DNA from 2 places in the Methylobacter sp. BBA5.1 genome. Region 1 is predicted to be linked to the other one. Evidence: riboswitches for the same ligand, from Rfam matches in the RefSeq annotation. Region 1 holds a riboswitch; the other holds the start of a gene.
What was found. A riboswitch is a leader RNA that binds a small molecule or an ion and turns the genes downstream of it on or off. The one in region 1 is predicted to bind cyclic di-GMP.
Positions count from the first base shown of each region.

Region 2: another riboswitch for cyclic di-GMP. It lies ahead of EK22_RS13270 (hypothetical protein); the one in region 1 lies ahead of EK22_RS25135 (hypothetical protein).

Region 1 covers NZ_JQKS01000002.1:24,504-27,928, reverse strand. Annotated here, with positions in the region: gene EK22_RS01190 (winged helix-turn-helix domain-containing protein) at 1-295, opposite strand, end outside; gene EK22_RS25140 (VPLPA-CTERM sorting domain-containing protein) at 649-1,497, shown strand; cyclic di-GMP riboswitch class I at 1,616-1,697, shown strand; gene EK22_RS25135 (hypothetical protein) at 1,731-2,273, shown strand.
Region 2 covers NZ_JQKS01000020.1:37,650-41,074, forward strand. Annotated here, with positions in the region: gene EK22_RS13260 (porin family protein) at 1-773, opposite strand, end outside; gene EK22_RS13265 (polysaccharide biosynthesis/export family protein) at 814-1,365, opposite strand; gene EK22_RS13270 (hypothetical protein) at 1,442-1,969, opposite strand; cyclic di-GMP riboswitch class I at 2,004-2,091, opposite strand; gene EK22_RS13275 (undecaprenyl-phosphate glucose phosphotransferase) at 2,452-3,425, opposite strand, start outside.

The DNA of each region.
Region 1 (3,425 bases):
GATAACCCCGACGGGTCACTGTGGAGATAAAGCGCGGATTTTTACGGTCGTCATGCAAAATATTGCGCAGGGAATTAACGGCCAGCCTCAATGCCGAGTCGTCGACAAGCCGGCCATCCCATACCGCATCGAATAATTCCTCCCTGGATATGACCTGTCCCGTGTGCCGCAGGAAATAAAGCAATAACCGATAAATTTTGGGCGGCAAATCGACAGCGGTTTTACCTTTCCACAAGAGCTGGCTGGCCATTTCCAGGCGAAACGTTTCAAACTCGTAAATAGAATTTTGATCCATCGACGCAAGCATAAAAAGCCTGTAGTAGAGATAATGTCAGACTCTAACACAAAAATAACAAATTGCTAACAACTTACAGGAGGGGCTTAAGTATACTGGCACCGGGCAAGGATTTAACTAAAAATTAACGCTTCTTTGAATTACAGACTGAAACTTATTGGAAGTATTGAGAATTAAAGGGATCTTCGACCAGGTTAAACCTCATCGGTTCGATTCCGGAATAGAGTTGTAGAAGTAAGGATAAGCCAAACTTGTTGTGAGGCGAAGAATAGCAAGCTACGGGTCTTTGGGTGGATGATGATAAAGAAGGCTGGGTTGCGTTTTTTTAATTTGTAAAAACTTGGAATTTAGTTATGGAAAAGCAAGCTTGTATTTTGGGGGCCGTCACATTGGCGCTGGCGTCTGTTACTTTTACCCCAATCGCGGGTGCTGCGGTCGTTAATGCTTACAGTGAAGGATATGGGCTCTCTGTAAATTTGAATGTTGGGGGCTCAAACTTACTGGCAGTGGCAGCACCTGCTGGTATATCGGGAACAGCCCCGGCGCCCTATGATCTGAATGATGCGCTTTTAGGCTTTGACGTTGGCGTTGATTTACTAGTAGCTCAAGCTCATGCTTCGATCGATGTAATTACTGGATCGGCGGATTCCAATGTTGATGGATCGGCCGGTAATAAAACCACGAGCGCATCCGGCGGCATCGAAGGTTTAAACATCAATGCCAGTCTTTTCTCGATTTTTGGTCCTGGATTAAGCCTGTTTGAGCTGGATAATTGGACTTTTAGCTCCAGCGCCGAGGTAACGGGGGATTATGGCAATATGACCGCCTCGGGAAGCGCTAATATCACATCGTTAGGCTTGAGCATATTAGGCCAAGATATCCAAGTTGACACCAATGCCGGACCAAATTCCATGATTGATTTAAGTGCGCTCGGACTCATTGGCGCCACTTTGATTCTCAACGAACAGATAACGGATTGCTCCAATTCTTTTTGCTCAATGACGGTCAATGCACTGCGCTTATCCTTGAATGGTTTAAATAATTTATTTGACGCCGACATCATCATCGGACACTCCTACGCGGAAATGTCAGCCGAGAATATATCAGCCGTTCCCGTTCCAGCCGCTGTCTGGCTGTTCGGCTCGGCAATGGCTGGCCTGGCCGGATTCTCGCGCCGTCAAGCGGGCAGAGCGATTGCTTAACGGCTTAGGTTAAGAATGAATATCAAAGCGGACAGGCTGTTTTGTCCGTCTTGCATAGGAAAATGGTTCAGGATGAACAAAACTTCTGAATAGACCGAGGATCTGGTTGATTAGGAAGTGGTTAAAAAGCCAAACTCGTTGCAAAGCGGGGACGGAAAGCCACAGGTCTTTCAATGGCGAAAGATGGCTGGGTTGCAATATTTGTTTTTTAAATTATTGCAGAGGAAATAAAAATGAAAAGAGTTACTGTATTAAGCCTAGTGCTAGGCTTGGCGATGCTAGGCGGGGGGAATATAGCAAGTGCTGCTACTTATGGACCCGTAACATCCGACGGATATGCTCAGAGCCTGCTTTCTGAGGATGGCGACTTTGAGGATAGCAATGATGATGTATCGGATGATTTTTTTGGTGCTACCGATTGGACGGATATATCTAATGAACTGTCTTTCACAGGTGATTTGAGAAGCGGAACATGGTCGATTGATTCCTCTTTATGGGATACTTATCAAGCCATCACTCTGGTTCTTAAAGACGGAAGAACAGGCAGACCACCCAATGGTATTTTTTACACAGCCTGGCTGCTAGTAGAAGGTTCAATATCTGGTACTTGGGCAATGCCTGACAAAGATCTTTCACATATGAGTCTCTATGGTAGCAATATAAACATTGGTGGTGATGAGCCGCCAGCCGTACCTGTCCCCGCGGCAGTCTGGTTGTTCGGATCAGGTCTGTTGGGTTTGATCGGCGCGGCGCGCAAAAAATCAGCTGCCGCCTGAGGTTAAAATCTGATTCCAATTCAGTAAAGGGGCTCCGGCCCCTTTTTTATGACCGCTGAAATGCAATATACCGATTAATACTGGTGTAATCGACAGGGCAGTTGGGCTTATACAGCATAAGGTTGATTTTCAGGCTTCTTTCAAGCCTGGTGATGACCGATTTCCTTTCTTATCAGGGCGAGCAGAGCCAGGACCTACATTCCTCAGCAAAATTTGACCTAATCAGCATTATTTCAGTATCGATTGTTAATCGGCCTATTCATTTTCTTTGATCCCCAGGCGTTTTAATCCGGCAATTCCCACGGATTGATGCCCTGATACCGTAAATTGAACAGACACGTAGGGGAGAACCTGTGTGTTCGCCCTTGCTCAACGGTTCGCCTTTGGCCAGCGGTTCTCCGATAACCCGTTGTGCACCCGAAACAGGGCGGACACGTAGGTCCGCCCCTACCATGCATCCGTACGATACAGGCGCCCCTTTTGATTTGTATGAAATGAACAGACACGTAGGGGCGAACCTGTGTGTTCGCCCTTGCTCATCGGTTCACCTTTGGCTAACGGTTCTCCGATAACCCGTTGTGCACCCGAAACAGGGCGGACACGTAGGTCCGCCCCTACCATGCATCCGTACGATACAGGCGCCCCCTTTGATTTGTATGAGCCGCATCGCGAGTTACTGAAATTATTAGGTGATTTCCATGTTAAGTAATAGCCATGGAATAAATCAGGGAATTGTAGGTGCGAATTCATTCGCACTGTGCGGATAAATCCGCACCTACACCGGAAATTCATCCGCGCACTTGAGGAAGTTATTTTGTGCGCGTTCCTAAATATTATTCCGGTAGTGGCTGAATTGGCTGCGGAATGTCAGTCAGGACATGATGCCTCATCGGCTGACTGTAGAAATCAAGCGCGTTTTCTGCGGCTGCCCTGAAAAATATTGCGCAGGGAATTAACGTCCAGCTGAAATCCCCGATCATCGACAAGCCGGCATCCTACACCGCATTGAGCAACTCTTTCCGGGATATTGACCAACCCTCGTACCGAACAAAGCCAGGCAAAAACATTGCAAATTCGCTATCTCGAAGTTGGCCATCGACACAAGCACAAAAGCCTGGTTAAAAAAAGTGACTTCAAGCTGTAACACAAAAA
Region 2 (3,425 bases), on a different contig from region 1:
GTGATTCGCCCGCCAATAGTACCGCTGAATTGCCATTTTTCAGAAAATTGATAGGACGATGAGAGATTTATCCCGTAACTGTCGCTGTTCGAGTTTACCTGCCCTGTCGATTCATAATTTGTATAAAATACGGAAATGGACTGCATAAACAATTCACTCCACTGCCGCTGCCAACCTATATTGACCGACTTATTTTCGTTATCATTAAAATTATTAAAGTCGGCTCCATTATTAGAACCGCCGTTGGAATAGGTTGATTTTGAATAGGAGGCTGAACCGATCAGACTATCCAACTCCGTAAATCTATAAGAATAGCTTGGCGTGACTGACAGGTTTTTACGATCCGCATTGGATGAAAAATTACCCGTGTCCTGTTCCGCGAAATTCTGGCTAGGTGCAATAGAGTAATTTGCACTTAATCCCAGATTACTACGCTCGGTCCTATAAGCGGTGCTCAATCCGTAATGCTGCGGGTTGTTATTGAACTGTTCTATCTCAGTATAATGCTGGAGGCCATAACTGGCCATGCCCACTATATCCCACACTTCGGTTTTACGCGTAAAATTAATGGTAGGCGTTAAGTCGTAAATAACCGAGCCTTGCGGATTTTGAGACATTCTGACATTGTCGTTATAGGATAACGCCTGATTTATAGTGGCATTTACCCCCCATTCAGCGGCATCGATACCTGAACAAAAAGCGAATGCACCAATAATGAATGCTATCCTCGCGCGGCTTGCATAAGACTCTTGCTTACTGAAGATTGTTTTCATGTGCTCAATCTACGCTTATTGCTTAGTTTATAAAGCGCGATTAAGGCACTACAATGACATCTCCACTCTGCAGCAAGTGGTTATTTTCCAGTTTATCGCCGTCTTCCGCATCGCTGTACTCAAACTCGATGGACTCGGATTTGTCGCCGTTACGACGCAGAATGACAATATCATTGGCTTTTGCGAATGCTGTCAAACCGCCGGCAAGACTCAACATCTGCATAACATCCATCGGTTGATACATAACGAACTGGCCGGGTTTTTTCACTTGGCCGATCACATAAATAGCATTGCCTTCAACCGATTTGACCGAAATATTAACCACCGGATCGGCAATATACTCTGCGAGTCTTTCTTTCAGAATAGCCTCTATCTGATCTATCGATTTACCGGCAACCTGGAAATTTCCAGCTAGAGGGAAACTGATGCTGCCATCGGGTAATACACGCAATTCCTGTTGCAGGGCTTCCTCATTCCAAACCGAAATATCGAGAATATCACCAGGGTTAACCGTATATTGATAAGAGTCAGCGCGGGCAGTTTGAATAAAAAAAATCGTTGACAGCAAAACAATTCTGATAAGAAACGACATAATTTTTTATTTCTGTTTTATAAAAATTAAAAAAGGGGCAGAACGCCCCTTTAGTATAACGGAAAAATTAATTTCCTTATGCAACAGATTGTGCTGAATTGCCTTTACGACGTGAAAAGCCGACCAATCCCATCAAAGCTGAGCCGAATAACCAAACGGCAGCTGGAATTGGTGTTTGAACATTAAGCGTATAGCTACCAGTTCCATGAGCTAGTACATTTATGAAATACTGAGTATTTGCTGCCAACAAATAACTGAATTTCCACTCAGGACCAACCTGAGTAGCAGCTACAAGTAATGTAGTTAAAGAACTGTCCGCATAAAGGTTAACCCCATCTATAATTGCAGTGGCTTGTGGCGTTGTAATTGAGAAAGATGAGACATATGAAGCCTCTGGATTAGATTCAATACCCCAGATATGGTCGATTGGGCTACCATTAATTTGACCAGAGCCGGAAACCAATTGACCGGTGCCACCAAAATTAACCGCCATATTGGCCAAATCAGTCGCATCAGGATCCTCTTTTGTTAGCGTTAAAGTAGCCGCGTTTGCGCCAAAAGAAAGCACGGATAAAAATACAAAACTTAAAAAAACTTTTTTCATAAAAAATACCTGCAACAAATTATAAACTATCATAATTTGCAACCCGACTATCTTGACAAAACCATTTATCAAGACTCGTGGTTTTCCGCCCCTGCTTCACAACAGGTTTGGCCTTAATCATCCGTGAAACATGCCAACCACCCGATTGGTCACGCACCATACAACCCACCACTCCTAATATTTATTAATGGCATTCAGCCGTTAGTTTCAACACGCCGGAAACACTACTTTATGCCATATTAATATTTAGAACTTTCACATTATTTTGGAAAAGCAAATAGCCAAAATACTTAGGCTGAAGGAATTTTTGATAAGTTTGCACAAAAATCAGCAAACCCTTTACCCCTACGATCCGCCCCTCATAAAACATGGTAAAACTACAGTTATTTCATTCTTCCTGAACTTCAAAAATCCAGCACAGTTGCGATTATAATTGTTTTTTTCTATTTGAATATTGTACTAAAGTACAATATTCAAATTCGCTAGTAGGCCTTCGCTCCCAAAAAACCTTTAAATATGGTCAAAAATATGATCTTCATATCTAGCCATAGAGACCAGTTTCTTATATAGGCCAGATCATATTCTATTCTTCCTTCCATTTTATCCAAGGTATCCGTTTCGCCTCGATATCCATTGATTTGCGCATATCCGGTTATACCCGGCTTTACCTTATGCCTGAGCATGTAGCCTTTTATTTGTCCACGATACCATTCGTTATGCGCTACCGCATGAGGCCTGGGGCCAACGATTGACATTCTTCCTTGTAATACGTTAATAAATTGAGGCAATTCATCCAATGATGTACGTCTTAAAAAAGCACCCAATTTCGTTACCCTGGGGTCATTCTTTTTTGCTTGTTTAACCTTATCGCCATCTTCACTGACGGTCATCGTTCTGAATTTCCAGACGACTATTTTTTCGCCCCCGATACCGTATCGTCTTTGTTTAAAGATCACGGCGCCAGGCGAGCTCATTCTAACACTTATACTGATGATTACAAATGGTATTGCAATGATTATTAAAATAATCAGACTTAACAGTATATCGAAAACTCTTTTTATAATGCCGTCAACCCCATAGAACGGGGTATCAAGAATACTGATGACAGGAATACCTTTTATATGATGCAGGCTGGATCTTAGCAGATCAAATACAAATAAATCAGGCACATAATAAACAGAAACAGTTGAATCCGATAACTGTTCAATCAAATCCTTAATTCGATGCTCGGCCCGCAAGGGAAGTGTAATATAAACAATATCAATGGCGCCCTCCTTGGCATTTTTGATCAGTTGCTGCAAGTTTCCTTCCAATTTATTTTCAGCCAGGACGCCCCTGCCGTCCTCTATTTTCTGCCGGTCATCGTAAAAGCCGACAAAATGCAGCCCCATTGATTCATCTTCGATAAATATCCTTTTTAATTCGCCCCCTAATCGCGTTGCCCCGACAATCGCAA